DNA from 2 places in the Sphaerisporangium flaviroseum genome. Region 1 is predicted to be linked to the other one. Evidence: riboswitches for the same ligand, from Rfam matches in the RefSeq annotation. Region 1 holds a riboswitch; the other holds the start of a gene.

The links. A riboswitch is a leader RNA that binds a small molecule or an ion and turns the genes downstream of it on or off. The one in region 1 is predicted to bind S-adenosylmethionine.
Region 2: another riboswitch for S-adenosylmethionine. It lies ahead of thrC (threonine synthase); the one in region 1 lies ahead of ABD810_RS00835 (aminotransferase class V-fold PLP-dependent enzyme).

Annotation. Positions count from the first base shown of each region.
Region 1 covers NZ_BAAAZR010000001.1:174,937-183,622, reverse strand. Annotated here, with positions in the region: gene folP (dihydropteroate synthase) at 181-1,035, shown strand; gene ABD810_RS00860 (nuclear transport factor 2 family protein) at 1,035-1,472, shown strand; gene folB (dihydroneopterin aldolase) at 1,713-2,096, shown strand; gene folK (2-amino-4-hydroxy-6-hydroxymethyldihydropteridine diphosphokinase) at 2,093-2,599, shown strand; gene ABD810_RS00845 (DUF3180 domain-containing protein) at 2,800-3,255, shown strand; gene ABD810_RS00840 (NADH-quinone oxidoreductase subunit D) at 3,437-4,609, opposite strand; gene ABD810_RS00835 (aminotransferase class V-fold PLP-dependent enzyme) at 4,628-5,992, opposite strand; SAM riboswitch class IV at 6,043-6,158, opposite strand; gene ABD810_RS00830 (TerC family protein) at 6,324-7,100, shown strand; gene ABD810_RS00825 (cytochrome P450) at 7,134-8,336, shown strand; gene ABD810_RS00820 (SAM-dependent methyltransferase) at 8,470-8,686, opposite strand, start outside.
Region 2 covers NZ_BAAAZR010000007.1:34,919-43,604, reverse strand. Annotated here, with positions in the region: gene ABD810_RS15575 (YciI family protein) at 1-173, shown strand, start outside; gene ABD810_RS15570 (S1 family peptidase) at 241-1,746, opposite strand; gene groL (chaperonin GroEL) at 2,088-3,713, opposite strand; gene ABD810_RS15560 (cold-shock protein) at 4,100-4,300, opposite strand; gene ABD810_RS15555 (MoaD/ThiS family protein) at 4,636-4,911, opposite strand; gene thrC (threonine synthase) at 4,925-6,220, opposite strand; SAM riboswitch class I at 6,236-6,399, opposite strand; gene ABD810_RS15545 (RNA polymerase sigma factor) at 6,573-7,136, opposite strand; gene ABD810_RS15540 (alpha,alpha-trehalose-phosphate synthase (UDP-forming)) at 7,300-8,686, shown strand, end outside.

The sequences.
Region 1 (8,686 bases):
CCGCAGGCGGAGTTCGTCTGTCATCCCACCCCCCTGCGCCCTCCGTATGGGCGGCGGTGAGGCGTTCAGGTAAGGGCTCCGGCCGGACGGGGATCTCGAGGTGCGGTGCGAGCCGATTCGTTATCCACAAGCCGGACCCATGGCACAGATCGTTACCGGGGAGCACCTAGGCTTGACGCCATGACCACATGGACGGTGCCTGGAGTGCCCGATAAGGGGCGCTGCCTGGTCATGGGAGTGGTCAACGTCACCCCTGACTCCTTCTCCGACGGAGGCGAGTTCTTCGATCCCGAGGTGGCGGTGCGCCACGGGCTGGAGCTGGTCGAGCAGGGGGCCGACATCGTCGACGTGGGCGGTGAGTCCACCCGTCCGGGCGCGGCCAGGGTGTCCCTGGCCGAGGAGCTGCGGCGGGTCGAGCCGGTCATCCGGGCCCTGTCCGCGCAGGGCGTCACGGTCAGCGTCGACACGATGCGGGCCGAGGTGGCGGAGGTGGCCGTCGAAGCCGGGGCGAGCCTGGTCAACGACGTCAGCGGCGGCCTGGCCGATCCGGCGATGCCCCGCGTGGTGGCCGCCTCCGGCGTGCCCTATGTCGTGATGCACTGGCGCGGTCACAGCCATGAGATGGACGGCCGCGCCGTCTACTCCGATGTGGTGACAGAGGTCACCGAAGAGCTGCGCAAGCGGGTCGACACCGTGCTCGCCGAGGGCGTGGGCGAGCACCAGATCATCGTCGATCCCGGGCTCGGCTTCGCCAAGCGACCGGAGCACAACTGGTCCCTGCTCGCCGGCATCGCCAGGCTCAACGAGCTGGGACACCCGATCATCATCGGCGCCTCGCGCAAGCGTTTCCTCGGCCGTCTACTCGCCGACCCCGACGGCACGCCGAGGCCTTTCAGCCGATCTGACGACGCCACCCTCGCGGTCACCGCGCTGGCCGCCCATGCGGGTGCCTGGTGCGTGCGGGTGCACCACGTGCGTCCTAACGCCGACGCCGTCCGTGTCGCGGCGGCCTGGCAAGGGGGGGAGGGGGTCTGATGACCACAGTGGCAGCGGAGATCGAGAAGCTCAACGAGGCGTTCTACACCGCGATCGAGAGCGGCGACCTCGACCGCATGACCGAGATCTGGGCCGACGACGAGGAGGGCCGGGTGGCGCTGTGCGTCCATCCCGGCTGGCCGATGCTGAGCGGGCGCTCCGAGGTTCTCCGCTCGTGGGCACTGATCATGGCCAACACGCCCTACATCCAGTTCGTGCTGACCGATGTCCGCACCACCGTGATCGGCGACGTCGGGTTGCTCACCTGCGCCGAGAACATCCTCACCGCCGCCGACACCGAGGACGCCACCTTCGCGGCGGGCCGCGTCGTGGCGACCAACACCTTCGTCAGGACCTCGGCGGGCTGGCGCCTCTGGTCCCACCACGGCTCCCCCGTCCTCCAGGGTGAGGACGACGAAGAGGAGACGGAAGAATGACCGCTCCTCGCCGGGCGGACCCACGGTCCAGGCCGAGGAGCGACGTTCAGGGGCGTCCGGGACACAGGGATGCTGTTCGGGGACGTCTGATGCGAAGGGAAGCCGTCCAGGTGCGTCCGGGGCCCGAAGGAGCCGTTCTAAGGCATCAGGCCCAGGTGACTGCCGTTTCGGGGTGTTGGGGACACAGGGAAGTTCGGGGTGGGGCCGGGTGCCGTGGTCGGACGGGGCGGGGTGATGGCGATGGGTCGCGACGGTGAGCGTCGCAGCGACAGCGTGAGCCTGGTGGGGCTTCGGGCGCGTGGGCGGCATGGCTGCCTGCCCGCCGAGCGTGAGCTGGGCCAGGAGTTCGTCGTCGATGTGGCGCTGTTCCTCGACACGGCTCCGGCCGCGGCCGGTGACGATCTGGCCAAGACCGTCGACTACGGCGCGCTCGCCGTCCGGCTGGTCGGCATCGTCGAGGGCGAGCCGGTCAACCTCATCGAGACGCTGGCACAGCGCCTGGCCGGGGCGTGCCTCGCCAACGAGCTGGTCGAAGAGGTGGAGGTGAAGGTGCACAAGCCCGCCGCGCCGATCCCGCTGCCCTTCGACGATGTGATCGTGACAGTCAGAAGGAGGCGGGAATGAAGGTCGTTCTGGCGCTCGGCAGCAACGTCGGTCGCCGCTTCGACACCCTGCAAGGTGCCGTCGACGCGCTGTTCGATGCTCCCGGGCTCGATTTCGTGGCGGTGTCGCCGGTGTACGAGACCGAACCTGTCGGTGGACCGCCGGACCAGCGCCCCTATTTCAACGCGGTGGTGATCGCGCGCACCATGACGCTCGGCCCGAGAGCGATCTTGGAGCGTGCGCTCGGTGTGGAGACCGCGTTCGGACGCACCCGCACGGAGCCGTGGGGCCCCCGCACTCTCGACGTCGACCTGATCATGGTGGGTGATCTGCTGTCCAGCGACCCCGAGCTCACCCTCCCTCATCCTCTCGCCCACGAGCGGGCGTTCGTGCTGGTGCCGTGGTCCCAGGCCGATCCAGGTGCGGTGCTTCCGGGCCGGGGCTCGGTGGCCGGCCTGCTCGCCGACGTCGACCAGCGGGGTGTGCGCCTCCGCGCCGACCTGGCCCTGCAGCCGCCCGGGTGAGGTGACTCCACCTCCGATCGCGGCCTCTTCCACGGTGCTACCAGGCGTGATCGAGAAGCTCGGTGTCATCCGGTTCGGTGTGGTCTGGCGGGGAAGCCGGATGGTGCCGCGGTTGCCGGTGGTGCCGGGTCCACGTTCGTGGATCGTTGGGTGGACAGGGTTGGAGTCGCCGGGGTGCCGGTGGGAATGAGGAGGATCTCGTGAAACCGAGCCGTCCCGGCGTGCTCGTCTTGCTGCTGGTCGCTTTCGCGGTCCTGACCTGGGGGCTGCTGCAGCAGTTCTATTCCGACCTGCCCACCGTGCCGTGGACGGCCATCCCGACGGTGCTCCTGCTGGCGGTCGGTGAGGCCTACAGCGGGTGGATGACCCGGGCGCGCATCGAGCGCAGACCGGACACCAAGCCGGTGGAGCCCCTGGCGGTGGCCAGGCTCGCCGCTCTGGCCAAGGCCTCGGCGTATGCGGGAGCCGCCTTCGCGGGAGTGTTCGCCGGTTTCGTGTTCCACGTGCTTCCCCTGCTCGACCAGGACACCCCCCGGCGTGACTTCTTCCTCGCCGGCGGTTCGCTGATCGCCTGCGTGGTGCTCGTCTGCTCGGCCCTCTACCTGGAGCACTGCTGCAGGGTCCCCAAGCGCCCCGAGGACGAACCAGGTATTTGAGAGGTTCCGCTGGGGGTGGGCTCAGGGTTGCGAGGGCCTGCGGGACCCGGCGTCCGCCGGGTCCCGCGCTGCAAGGAGCCACCCTTTATCCTTGATCCCTGTCTCTGACGCACCACTCTTCTTTACAGAATCGAGGGGACTAAACGCATCCTTCCGGATCAGTCATGACACGGGCCGGAAATCACTTGTCGATGTCACCCACGACGAAGAACATCGAACCGAGGATGGCCACCATGTCCGAGATCAGGTGGCCCGGAAGCATCTCCCTGAGCACCTGGATGTTGTTGTACGACGGGCTGCGCAGCTTGAGCCGCCACGGCGTCTTCTCGCCCCGCGACACCAGGTAGTAGCCGTTGAGCCCAAGGGGACTCTCGGTCCACGCGTAGGTGTGGCCCTCGGGCACCTTCAGCACCTTCGGCAGCCGCTGGTTGATCGGCCCTGGCGGGAGCGACCGGAGCCGTTCCACGCAGGCGTCGGCCAGGTCGAGCGAGACTTTCACCTGGTCGAGCAGCACCTCGAAGCGGGCGTGGCAGTCGCCCGCCGAGCGTGTGACCACCTTCACGGGAAGCTCGCCGTACGCCAGGTACGGCTCGTCGCGGCGCAGGTCGAGGTCGACCCCGGAGGCGCGCGCGATCGGGCCGCTGACGCCGTACTGCATGATCGTCTCGCGGTCGAGCACCCCGACCCCACGCGTGCGCGCCAAGAAGATCTCGTTGCCGAAGATCAGGTTCTCGATGTCGGGAAGCCGCCTGCGCACGTCGCTGACCGCTTGCGTCGTCCTGTCGAGCCAGCCGTAGGGAAGATCCTCCTTCAGCCCGCCGACCCTGTTGAACATGTAGTGCATCCGCCCCCCGGAGATCTCCTCCATGACGGCCTGCACCGTCTCCCGCTCGCGGAAGGCGTAGAAGAGCGGGGTGATGGCGCCGAGCTCCAGGGGATAGGACCCGAGGAACATCAGGTGGTTGAGCACGCGGTTCAGCTCGGCGAGCAGCGTGCGCGCCCACACCGCCCGGACCGGCACCTCCATGCCCAGCATGCGTTCGACGGCCAGCACGACACCCAGCTCGTTGGCGAACGCCGAGAGCCAGTCGTGGCGGTTGGCCAGCACGATGATCTGCCGGTAGTCGCGGACCTCGAAGAGTTTCTCCGCGCCGCGGTGCATGTAGCCGACGATCGGCTCGGCCGTGTCGATGCGCTCGCCGTCCACGATCAGCCGCAGGCGCAGGACACCGTGGGTGGAGGGATGCTGGGGCCCGATGTTGAGGATCATGTCCTCGGTGGCCAGTTCCTTGGCCCCGGCCCCGATCCCCACGACCCGTTCGGTGCGCCCCACTCCGGTGCGAGGTTCGGTCATAAACCCCATGCTGTCACGTCAGGCGCGGGAGACAAGATCCGAGAGGGCGGTGACCAGGCGGCGGATGTGCTCCTCGGTGGTGCCGATGCCGATGGACGCCCGTATGGCCCCTGCCGTGCCGTCGGCGCACGCGGCGTCTCCGGCCAGGCCCACGCCGTCGAGCAGGTGCCTGACGAAGGGATGAGCGCAGAACTTGCCGTCGCGCACGCCGATGCCGTACTCGGAGGAGAGCGCCTCGGCCACTTCCCGGGCGGTCCATCCCTCGACCACGAAGGACACGATGCCGACGCGCGGGTGGGCGGGTCCCCAGAGCGAAAGCTCGTGGACGCCCTCGATCCCCGCGAGCCCGTCACGCAGCAGCGTGATGAGGCGCTCCTCCTCCTTGATCAGGCTCGTCCAGCCGGTGGCCGAGAGGGCGTCGCAGGCGGCGGCCAGCGCGACGGCCCCCAGCACGTTCGGGGTGCCCGCCTCGTGCCGCTGCTCGGGGTCTGTGCTCCACTCGGCGTCCAGCGGCAGTTCCCGTCCCGCGCCTCCGGTGACGGCCTTCGACGCCCCGCCGCCACGCAGGTACGGCTCGGCCTCGGCCAGCCAGTCGGCCCGGCCGATGAGGGCGCCCGCTCCGAACGGGGCGTAGAGCTTGTGCCCGGAGAACGCCACGTAGTCCAGGTCCAGGGCGGTCAGGTTGAGCCGGCGGTGCGGGACGAGCTGTGCGGCGTCCACGAGGATCCGGGCGCCGTGCCGGTGGGCGATGTGGGCCAGGGCGGCGATCGGCCACAGCTCGCCGGTGACGTTCGAGGCCGCGGTGACGACCAGGAGCTTGGGCCCGTCGATGGCCGCGAGGGTCTCGTCCGCCGCGCGTACCGCCTCGCCGGGGAACGCGGGAGGCGCGAGCCGTACGGCATCGGGCCAGGGCAGCAGCGACGCGTGGTGCTCGGTCTCGAAGACCACGGCGGTGGTGCCCTCGGGGAGGGAGCGGGCCAGGAGGTTCGCCGCGTCCGTGGTGTTGCGGGTGAACACGACGGCGTCGTCGGGCCGCGCGCCGACGAAGGCCCGCACGGTGTGCCGCGCCTGCTCGTAACGCGCCGTGGTGAGCTGCGAGGCGTACCCGGCTCCCCGGTGCACGCTGGAATAGGCCGGAAGCGCGGCGGCGACGGCGGCGCTCACCGGCTCCAGACACGGAGCGCTCGCCGCGTAGTCGAGGTTGGCGTACTGGACGAGCGTGCCGCCCCTGACCGGAACCTCCAGATCCGTACCCAGTACGGCCGGGATCGTGGGACCGGTACGCCCCGCCACCGTGCCATGGGCCCCCCGAGCGAGCTCGGCACCGGCCGGGACGCCGGAAACAGCAGGGGAATGGCTCTTCAGGACAGTGAAAGCGGACAACGCCGGCCTCCTAGGGTCATGGGACCCCGGTCATGGCGTTGGTATGACGGAGCCCGCGCTTGCCCGGCACACCTCGTGCCGGACCTGGTCCTCACCCGGGGCACCCCGCCGCGAGCGCGAGGGTTGCCGGCCAGCGAGCCGGGGCTTGGCGCTGGCACTCATGACCTACGGGGACTATAACCCGAAGCACCCTCGTCTCCGCAACTTCAACAGGGGAGTCGTAGGGGTCTGAGTTCTTCGCGAACTTTGCGGGCGCGTCGTCCGTTGACAGAGGACCGACCGATGCCCGCGATGCCGCGACCTGGGCGAACCCCTAGCTTGAGGAGACACTATGGACTGGGTGGCCAACCCGGAGATCTGGATCGGGTTCTTCACCCTGGTCGCTCTCGAGATCGTGCTGGGGATCGACAACATCATCTTCATCTCGATCCTCGCGGGGAAGCTTCCCCCCGAGCAGCGCGACCGCGCCCGCAAGGTGGGTCTGGGGCTGGCGCTCATCAGCCGCCTCGCCTTGCTGCTCGCCCTGTCCTGGGTCGTACGGCTGACGGAGCCGTTGTTCCAGGTTTTCGGTCAGGGGATCTCGGGCCGAGATCTGATCCTGATCCTGGGCGGGCTGTTCCTCCTGGGCAAGAGCGCCTTCGAGATCGGCGACAGCCTGGAGGGCGCACCGGGTCATTCCAGCTCGAAGGTCGCCGCCTCCTTCACCGCGGTGATCCTGCAGATCATGGTGCTCGACATCGTCTTCTCGCTCGACTCGGTCATCACGGCCGTCGGGATGGTGGACGAACTCGGGGTCATGGTGGCCGCGGTGATCGTCTCGGTCATCGTCATGCTCTTCGCGGCCGGGCCCATCAGCGCGTTCGTCGAGAGATACCCCAGCATCAAGATGCTGGCCCTGTCCTTCCTGCTGCTGATCGGTGTCGTGCTCATCGCCGAGGGCTTCGAGCAGCACATCTCCAAGGGCTACATCTACTTCGCCATGGCGTTCTCGCTGGGGGTGGAACTGCTGAACATCCGCGCCCGAAGGAAGGCCGGCCGCCAGCGGCCCGTGGACCTGCGGGAGCGCTACGAGGAGGCTCCCGAGACCGGAAGCACCACCACCCAGTGAGCCGGGGCGTGCAATCCCATTTACGATGACTTTGTGCATTTTGATCCGTGGAATCCCGACTTCGTTGCCCACCCGTACGACGCCTACCGAGAACTTCGCGAGACCGAGCCGGTCAGCTTCTTCGAGCCGACCGGCCAGTGGCTCGTGGCCAGGCACGGGGACGTCAACGCGGCGCTGCGGGATCGCCGGCTCGGCCGCTCCTACCTGCACGTGGCCTCGCACGAGGACTTCGGCCGCGAGGCGGAGCCGGACTTCCAGGAGCCGTTCTGGAGGGTGATACGCGCGGGCATGCTCGACGTGGAGCCGCCGGTCCACACCCGGCTGCGGCGGCTGGTCTCCAAGGCGTTCACGCCGCGCATGGTGGAGGAACTCCGTCCCGGTGTGCGGCGGATCGCCGGTGAGCTGGTGGACGGCTTCGTCGAGCGCGGGGGCGGCGACCTGCTGGCCGAGGTGGCCGAGCCGCTGCCGGTGACGGTCATCGCCGAGATGCTCGGCGTGCCGGAGGCGGACCGGCACCTGCTGCGGCCCTGGTCGGCCGACATCTGCGGCATGTACGAGCTCAACCCTTCGATCGAGGCCCAGCACACGGCGGCCCGCGCCGCGTCGGAGTTCGCGGAGTACCTGCGCGCGCTGGCCGCCGAGCGCAGGAAGAACCCGGGGAACGACCTGATCAGCGCGATGGCCCAGGTGGTGGACGACGGGGACCGGCTCACCGAGGACGAGCTGATCGGCACGTGCGTGCTGTTGCTCAACGCCGGTCACGAGGCCACCGTGAACGTCACGGGCAACGGCTGGTGGTCGCTGTTCCGCAACCCCGGCGAGCTGGAGCGGCTGCGCGGTGACCTCTCGCTGCTGCCGTCCGCGGTCGAGGAGCTGATGCGCTGGGACACCCCGCTGCAGATGTTCGAGCGCTGGGTGCTGGAGGACATCACCATCGGCGGGGTGGACATCCCGAAGGGCGTCGAGGTCGCCTTGCTGTTCGGCTCGGCGAACCGGGACCCGGAGGTCTTCGCGGAGCCCGACCGGCTGGACCTGAGCAGGAGGGAGAACCCGCACATCTCTTTCGGTGCGGGAATCCACTTCTGCCTGGGCGCTCCGCTGGCCCGCGTGGAGCTCATCGAGTCGTTCGGAGCGCTGCTGAAGGCGGCGCCCAAGCTGGAGCTCACCGAAGAGCCCGCGTGGAAGCCCAACTACGTCATCAGGGGCCTTGAGTCCCTCAAGGTCTCCACCGGCTGATTCCAGGCCTTCAGCGCACTCCCCGCCGAGTGGGATGGCCTGACGCCGCCATCGGCCGAGCGGGATGGCCTGACGCTGTCACCGGCCGAGCGGGATGGCCTGACGCTGTCACCGGCCGACCCCCGAGGGAGGGTCAGCCCTTCCGCTGGCTGAGCCAGCCGAAGCCGCCGAGCCCCGCCGGATCGATCAGCTCGGCCTCCTGTGACGCCTGGGCGAGCGCGCGCAGATACCCCCCGGGATCGATGCTTGCGCGGCTCAACGGGGGCCGGGCACCGGTGACGCCCAGTTCCCGCAGCGCAAGTCGTTGCGTCGTCAACGTTGTGGATATCGCCCCGGCGCGCTCGCCCGCC
Region 2 (8,686 bases), on a different contig from region 1:
CCGCCGGCGACGGCGTCGTGACCGTGGAGGCTCCGTTCGTCGAACGGCGACAGGACTTCGCGGGTTTCTACCTCATCGACTGCGCCGACCTCACCGAGGCCCTGGACATCGCCAGGCACTGCCCGATCGGCGCGGGCATCGAGGTCAGACCGGTCTGGGAAGCCTCTTCCTGACCCCGTTCGCCCCGCCCCCGCCCCCCGCGGTGACGGAGACGGGGGCGAAGGGTGGAGGCGGAGTGGGTCACGGTCTCTTGAAACCCAGGGTGTAGGCGCCGGAGCCGGCCCACGAGGTCACCCTGTAGCGGTAGTAGCCGACGGTACCGGTGTAGGTGATCTTCTCGTCCGGCCCCGCGCTGTCGGAGGTGGCGACGGTCTGCCAGGCGTTGCCACTCCACTTTTGCAGGTACAGGTCGAAGTCGGCGCCGTCAGGACCGTCCAGGCAGCCGGTGTGGACCCCGCCGACGGTGGAGTAGTAGTACAGGTTCTTCGGCTGGTAGACGGACTGGCCGTTGGTCAGGCTACCGGTGAAGGTGTTGGGGTAACCGGTGCAGGTGCCCGTGGCCGGTGGCGGGGGATTGCCGGCGGTGGTCCTCAGCGACAGCCCGTAGGCGGTGAGGATCTCACCGATCGGCTGGAAGTAGGTGGTGCCGCCGGTGCTGCAGTCGCCCGAGCCGCCCGATGTGACCCCCTGGGCTTGGTCGATGGAGATGAAGGAGCCGCCGGAGTCACCGGGTTCGGCGCAGACGTTGGTGCGGGTCAGTCCGAAGACGGTTCCCTGGGGGTAGGTGACGCTGGCGTCGCGCTGCTGGATGACGCCGCAGTGCCAGTCGGTGGTGGAGCCGGACCGGCAGACCGAGGCGCCTTCGATGGCGACCCTGGCGCCGGCGACGGGCACGGTGCCGTTCTCGCCGTTGTCCACCGTCGGCGTGGGCGTCCAGTTGGCATTGACGGCGACCCAGGAGTAGTCGTTGTTCGGGAAGCTCGACCCCTGGAAGACGCCCTGGGCGACGCGGTTGAAGCCGGTGGTGGTGGCGCCGGTCGTGCCGCAGTGGCCGGCGCTGACGAATCCATTCTGGGCGCCCTTGACCACGGGAAACCCGATGGAACAGCGACTGGTGGTGCCGATGAAGTAGGCGTTGCCGCCCACCAGGTCGTACAGGGGATGGGGGGCCTCCGTGGAGGGCAGCACGAGCACCGCGCCGGTGTCCACGCCGGCGCTCAGGACGGCGCCCACGGCGTCGTCGACTTTCGGCGACAGGACGACCACCTTGTTGCGCTTGACGTCGACGTAGCGAGCGCCCGACACCAGTGGCTTGCCGATCATTGCCTGGTCGATCTTCTCCTTGACCTTGGCGAGTTCCGTCAGCGACCTGGTGACGATCTCGGCCTGGGCACCCGCGCCGATGATCTCGGGGATGTCGGCGGCGCTGGTGGTGGCCACCACCAGGGTGTGCGCACTATTTCCCCGCAGCCAGACGCCACCGAAGCGGCTGCCGAGCTTCTTGCTCAGCTGCCCCGCGATCGGGGTCAGTCGGGCCTCATTCAACAGGCGGGCCTGGGCTTGTGAACTGCTGAGATGGAGGTCGCGCTGGAGTGCCTCCAGCATACCCGGCGGGGGTTTACGCGCGGACGGCCTGGTCATGGCGGTGCCTGCCGCCCGGCTTTCGGCATCGGCCGGTACGGCCGCCAGGGTGAGTGCGACGATCGTCAGGGTGCATCCCGTCACAAGGGCAGGTCTGTGCGACATAGATTCTCTCCTCGACCTCGGCTAGGCATGAGGGGGGAGATCGCCCATAACGCAAAATGATCATGCGCGACGGGCAACGTCACCCTAGCTCAGCGGTCAGCCGCGAAGACGCACGCCACGCGGACGAAAACGCCGGTGAACACGTCGACCGATGTCGAGTGGACAGGTGGGGGATCGGCGACCGCACAGTGAAGCGAGGTCCGCTCACCAAGAATGCGATACGGCGGATGTCCAAGGATCGATGGCGATCTCAACGAGTGACCGAGTCGCCACGCACATGCCAAAGGGCCACCCCCGGAGTACCGGAGGTGGCCCTTTCGGTGACGCTTGTGAGCCGGGGCTCAGAAGTCCATGTCGCCGCCGCCGGGCATGGCGGGAGCGGCAGGGGTCTTCTCGGGCTTCTCGGCGATGACGGCCTCGGTGGTGAGGAACAGCGCCGCGATGGAGGCGGCGTTCTGCAGCGCCGAGCGGGTGACCTTGGCGGGGTCGATGATGCCCGCTTCGAGCATGTTGACATACTCACCGGTCGCGGCGTTGAGGCCGACGCCCAGCTCGAGGTTGCGGACACGCTCGACCACGACGCCGCCTTCGAGGCCGGCGTTGACGGCGATCTGCTTCAGCGGCTCCTCGAGCGCCTTGCGGACGATCGCGGCACCGGTGGCCTCGTCGTTGAACAGCTCCAGCTTGTCGAACGCCTTGGCGCCGGCCTGCAGCAGAGCCACGCCACCGCCGGGGACGATGCCCTCCTCGACGGCCGCCTTCGCGTTGCGAACGGCGTCCTCGATGCGGTGCTTGCGCTCCTTGAGCTCGACCTCGGTGGCCGCGCCGGCCTTGATGACGGCGACGCCACCGGCCAGCTTGGCGAGGCGCTCCTGGAGCTTCTCGCGGTCGTAGTCGGAGTCGGTGTTCTCGATCTCGTTGCGGATCTGGTTGACCCGGCCGGAGATCTGCTCGGGGTCACCGGCGCCGTCGACGATGGTGGTCTCGTCCTTGGTGACGATGACCTGGCGCGCGCGGCCCAGCAGGTCGAGCGTGGCGCTCTCGAGCTTGAGGCCCACGTCCTCGCTGATGACCTGGCCACCGGTGAGGGTGGCGATGTCGCCCAGCATCGCCTTGCGGCGGTCGCCGAAGCCGGGGGCCTTGACGGCCACGGACTTGAACAGGCCGCGGATCTTGTTGACCACCAGGGTCGCCAGGGCCTCGCCCTCGACGTCCTCGGCGATGATCATCAGCGGCTTGCCGGCCTGCACGACCTTGTCGAGCAGGGGAAGCAGGTCCTTGTTGGCCGAGACCTTGGAGTTGACGATCAGGATGTAGGGGTCGTCGAGGACGGCCTCCATCCGCTCCGGGTCGGTCACGAAGTAACCGGAGATGTAGCCCTTGTCGAAGCGCATACCCTCGGTGAGCTCGAGCTCCAGCCCGAAGGCGTTGCTCTCCTCGACCGTGATGACGCCTTCCTTGCCGACCTTGTCCATCGCCTCGGCGATCATCTCGCCGATCTGCGTGTCGCCGGCGGAGATGGAGGCGGTGGAGGCGATCTGCTCCTTGGTCTCCACATCCTTGGCGATCTTCGAGAGCTCCTCGCTGACGCGCTCGACGGCGGCCTCGATGCCCTTCTTCAAGGACATCGGGTTGGCGCCGGCGGCCACGTTGCGCAGGCCCTCGCGTACCAGCGCCTGAGCGAGCACGGTGGCGGTGGTGGTGCCGTCACCCGCGACGTCGTCGGTCTTCTTCGCGACCTCCTTGACCAGCTCGGCCCCGATCTTCTCCCACGGGTCCTCGAGCTCGATCTCCTTGGCGATCGAGACACCGTCGTTGGTGATCGTGGGAGCGCCCCACTTCTTCTCCAGCACGACGTTGCGCCCCTTGGGACCAAGGGTCACCTTGACGGCGTCGGCGAGCTGGTTCATACCCCGCTCGAGACCGCGCCGGGCGTCCTCGTTAAACGCGATCATCTTGGCTGCCATACGGCTAGACCTCCCAGACACAGGGTGGCTTGCAGCGGATCGAGCCGACGCCCGCGACGGCATGTAGACCCGCGCTCTCACGACACCTGTCGCCGTGGACCGCGAAGCCCCATCGCCTCGATCCAGATTTGTCACTCTCGACAGGAGAGTGCCAACGAACTGTTTAGCACTCTACCCCGTCGAGTGCAAGCCACAACCCCTATGACCTGGGCGGCACAAGGATTTCTCTGACCGTATGCCCAATATTGGGCATGTCTCCGCAACCAGGGAAGCACGGACATGACGGAAGGCTCGGCCTGTCTTGGTGCATGACAGACCGAACCTTCCAGCTACTGACTAAGAGAGACCAGTGGATCTCCGTCGACGACCGGACAGCGCCGGCCGCGTCACACAGTCCGGACGGACTCCGCCTGTGGACCCTTCTGGCCCTGTGTGATCTCGAACTCCACCCGCTGACCTTGCTCAAGGGACCGATATCCCTCGGACATGATCGCTGAGTAGTGGACAAACACGTCCTTACCACCGTCTACCGCGATGAAGCCGTAGCCCTTGTCCGCGTTAAACCATTTGACGGTGCCCTGCGCCACTTTCCGACTCCTCTTGCTGGGCTCCGGACCCCGCCCACTCCTCCGCGAGGTCCGTGACCTTCCGAGCCGAGACGCATGCGAACTCCTCGGCTTCGTCGATCGTTCTCGACCATACCTGTGGCAAGGCTTGGCGCAACAGAGTCAATCACGAAACTACTTCTTGACGTTCGCTCTAAGCGGTACGTGACTATTTTTCGCTCGCGTTTAGTTAGTTGATAATTACACTACACAGCGGGCCCAGTAAGAACTTCTATAAGGGCAGCCAGCTCTGCCGTCCCCAGACAGGCCAACGCCCACGCATCCTTCGGACGCGTGGGCGTTGCGGGGACCGAGGCTCAGCCTCCTGCGACCGCCGGGATCACGGAGATCTGCGCGCCTTCCGGCGTGACGGTGTCAAGGCCGTCCACGAAACGGACATCCTCTTCTCCGACATAGACGTTGACAAAACGACGAATCTTGCCCGTTTCGTCCAGAATGCGGGCGCCGATTCCAGGGAAGTCGGTGTCGAGCTTCTGCAACACCTCGCGAAGCGTCGCCCCTTCCCCGTTCACCTCCGACACACCATCGGTGTACGTACGGAGAATCGTCGGAATCCGCACAGAAACGCTCATTTATCGCGACCTTTCAGGAGTTATCGGCGACAGCCGTACGGAATGCGTCGAGTGAGGGCCTTATGACGGCGGTGGGCCGCGCCTCGGCCGAGACCGCGTCGAGGGTCTTCAGGCCGTCCCCGGTGTTGAGCACCACCGTCTCGGCCTCCGGGTCCACAAGTCCGTTCTCGACCAGCTTGCGAAGCACTCCGACGGTGACGCCCCCCGCGGTCTCGGCGAAGATGCCCTCGGTGCGGGCCAGCAACTGGATGGCCTTCACCACCTCCGCGTCGGTGACGTCCTCGACCGCTCCCCCCGTGCGGCGGGCGATGTCGAGCACGTACGGCCCGTCGGCCGGGTTGCCGATGGCCAGCGACTTGGCGATGGTGTCCGGCTTGACGGGCTGCACGATGTCGAGACCGGCCTTGTAGGCCGCGGAGACCGGCGAGCATCCCTCGGCCTGCGCGCCGAAGATCTTGTACGGCTTGTCGTCGACGAGCCCTAGCTTGATCAGCTCCTTGAAGCCCTTGTCGATCTTCGTGAGCTGCGAGCCGGACGCCACCGGCACGATGATCTGGTCGGGGATCCGCCAGCCCAGTTGCTCGGCGATCTCGTAGGCGAGGGTCTTGGAGCCCTCCCCGTAGTACGGCCGGAGATTGACGTTGACGAACCCCCACTTGTCGCCCAGGGGGTCCCCTATGAGCTCCGAGCAGAAGCGGTTCACCTCGTCGTAGGTGCCCTCGATGCCGACCAGCCGGCCGCCGTACACCGACGCCATCGTGATCTTGGCTTCTTCGAGGTTGGACGGGATGAACACGCAGGAGTCCAGCCCGGCGCGCGCCGCGGCGGCGCCGACGGCCCCCGCGAGGTTGCCCGTGGACGAGCACGAAAGGGTGTGGAAGCCGAAGTTGCGCGCCGCCTCGAGGGCGATCGCGACGACCCTGTCCTTGAAGGAATGGGTCGGGTTTCCGGAGTCGTCCTTGACGTGCAGGCTACGGATTCCCAGCTCACGGGCCAGATTGTCGGCCTTGACGAGCTTGGTCCAGCCGGGGGCGAGGTTGGGCTTGGAGGCGACGTCCACGGGCACCGGGAGAAGCCCTCGGTATCGCCAGATGTTGGTGGGGCCGGACGCGATCTGTTCCCGGGTCACCGGCGAGGTGCGGCCGGCGTCGGGGCCGTCCCAGGTGTAGGCCACTTCGAGTGGCCCGAAACACTCGATACAGGCGAAGGTCGGTCCGAGGTCGTAGCGAGTGCCGCATTCGCGGCACGAGAGTGCGACGGCGGGGCCGAAGTCGAGTGTGGTCGTAGTCTCAGCTGTTGCGAGCGCCATGAAGCGAGGCCTTTCCCCTCATCTTCGCCCGGACCACCTTGGTCACGGGCCGGAATTGGCACCTGTCCCGGCCGGTCTCACTGGTCTTGTTGCCACGCCGTTCGGAGACGCGTATGACCACAGCCGGGAGGGTTGCCGGGGCTTCGCAGGGCCGGTCCCTCCACCCCTCTGGATGAGCAATATGAAGTTGTGATCCCGCCGACATTACAAGCAGGTCTAAAGAACTGTACCCCGCCCATCAGGAGCCTTGGCCGCCCGTCTCACGATATGAGACGGTGCGGGCCGCCGTGTAGCGATGAAAGCGCCTTTGCCAAGGCCGGAGGCGGGAGGGTCGCATACTTGCCGGGCAGGGTCAGGATTTCCAGCCGTAGGCGTCACCCAGGGCCGCCTGGACGAACTTACGGGCCTGGTGGATGCGCGACTTCGCCGTGCCGAGCGGGATGCCGAGCTGGTCGGCGACCTCGTTGTAGTCGAGCTGGCAGATGTCGCGCAGCACGAGCGCCTGGGCGAGGTCGGGCTTGTCGGCCTCCAGGGCCTCCATCGCGTCGAGCAGATCGAGGCGAGATCCGGCGATCACGCTCACCCTTCGCGGGTCGGCCCGCATGTCGGGTAATTCTTCGGAGGACTGCTCGGCGCCCCGGCGCTTCAAGGTGCGGTAGGTGGTGCGGGCACAGTTGGCGGTGACGATGTGCAACCAGGTGGAAAAACGTGCCCTTCCCTCGAAGCGCCCGATGTTGCGGGCGACGGCCAGCAACGTATCCTGGCAAGCCTCCTCCGCGTCCTGGTGGTAGGGCAGGAGCCTCGCGCAGTGGCGGAGCACGTCAGGCTCGATGCGACGGAGTAGCTCTCCGAGGGAGCGGTGATCACCTTGGGCGGCGGCGACGGCCAGCTCTTCGGTCGTCTCATCAAGCGCCATGAAGGAGCTCCCCTCGACCTCGCGCACATTGCCTCGACCTCACCACCAGCCCATCTTATTGGGAGCGTTAAATTTATTTAATCTGCGGCCAAGTGCGCATCACAGCGGAGAAGAACGGCGAGGGACGACCGCCGTGTGGCGGACGAGGAGTGGTGATGGGCAGATGAACACTATTCTGCTGGCCTCCAACCGGGGCCCCGTGTCGTTCACGCTTGCCGACGACGGCACGCTGTCGATGCGCCGAGGCGGTGGCGGCATGGTCTCCGGCCTGTCGGAGGTGGTCAAGGACTCCGACGTGCTGTGGGTGTGCGCCGCGCTCTCCGACGGCGACCGCCGCGCCATACGGCTGGCGCCGAGCGGGCGCCTCGACCAGGCGGGATACGAAACCGGCCCGGTCCGCATGCTGGACATCCCGCCCGCGACCTTTCACCGCGCCTACAACGCCGTGGCGAACTCCACGCTGTGGTTCGTCAACCACCTGCTCTACGACATCCCCAACTCACCGCAGTTCGACATGCGGTTCCGCAGGGAGTGGGAGTCGTACCAGGACTACAACGCGGCGTTCGCGCTCGCGCTGGCCGAGGAGGCCGCGCACGGGGCCCGCGTGATGATCCAGGACTACCACCTGACCCTGGCCCCCGCGATGCTCCGGGTGGAGCGCCCCGACCTGCGCATCTCCCACTTCTCCCACACGCCGTGGGCTCCGCCGGAGTACTTCTCGCTGCTGCCCGACGACATCTCCGCCGAGCTGCTGTCGGGCATCCTCGGCGCCGACCACGCCGGCTTCCTCACCACGCGCTGGGCCTCGGCCTTCATGGACTGCTGCGAGACGCTGCTCGGCGCCAAGACCGACCGCGCCGAACGCACGGTCACCTACGAGGACAGGACGACGCGCATCGGCGTGCACGCCCTGGGCGTCGACGGTGACGCCCTCTGGACCCGCGCCCTGGAGCCCGACGTCGAGTCGCACATGACCGCCCTCCGCGAGCGCGTGGGCGACCGCAAGCTGATCGTGCGCATCGACAGGACCGAGCTGTCGAAGAACATCGTCCGGGGACTGTCGGCCTACAAGCAGTTCCTGACCGACCATCCCGAGTGGCACGGCAAGGTGGTGCACCTTGCCTTCGCCTATCCCTCGCGCCACGACCTGCCCGAGTACCGCGAGTACACCGCGGCCGTCCAGCGCTGCGCGGCGGAGATCGAGGACGAGTTCGGCGGCGAGGACTGGGACCCTCTGATACTCAACGTGGACGACGACTACGCCCGGTCGCTCGCCGCCTATCGCATGGCCGACGTGCTGCTGGTGAACCCGATCCGCGACGGCATGAACCTCGTGGCCAAGGAGGGCCCGATCCTCGCGCCGCACTGCGCGCTCGTGCTGTCCAGGGAGGCGGGGGCCGCGGCCGAGCTCGGCCAGGACTCCCTCCTGGTCAATCCGTACGACGTCTCCGGTACGGCGAACGCCCTGTATGAGGCGCTGATGCTTCCGGAGGAGGAGCGCGCCAAGCGGGGCATCCGGCTGCGCGCCGCCGCCACGGCCCTCCCCCCGA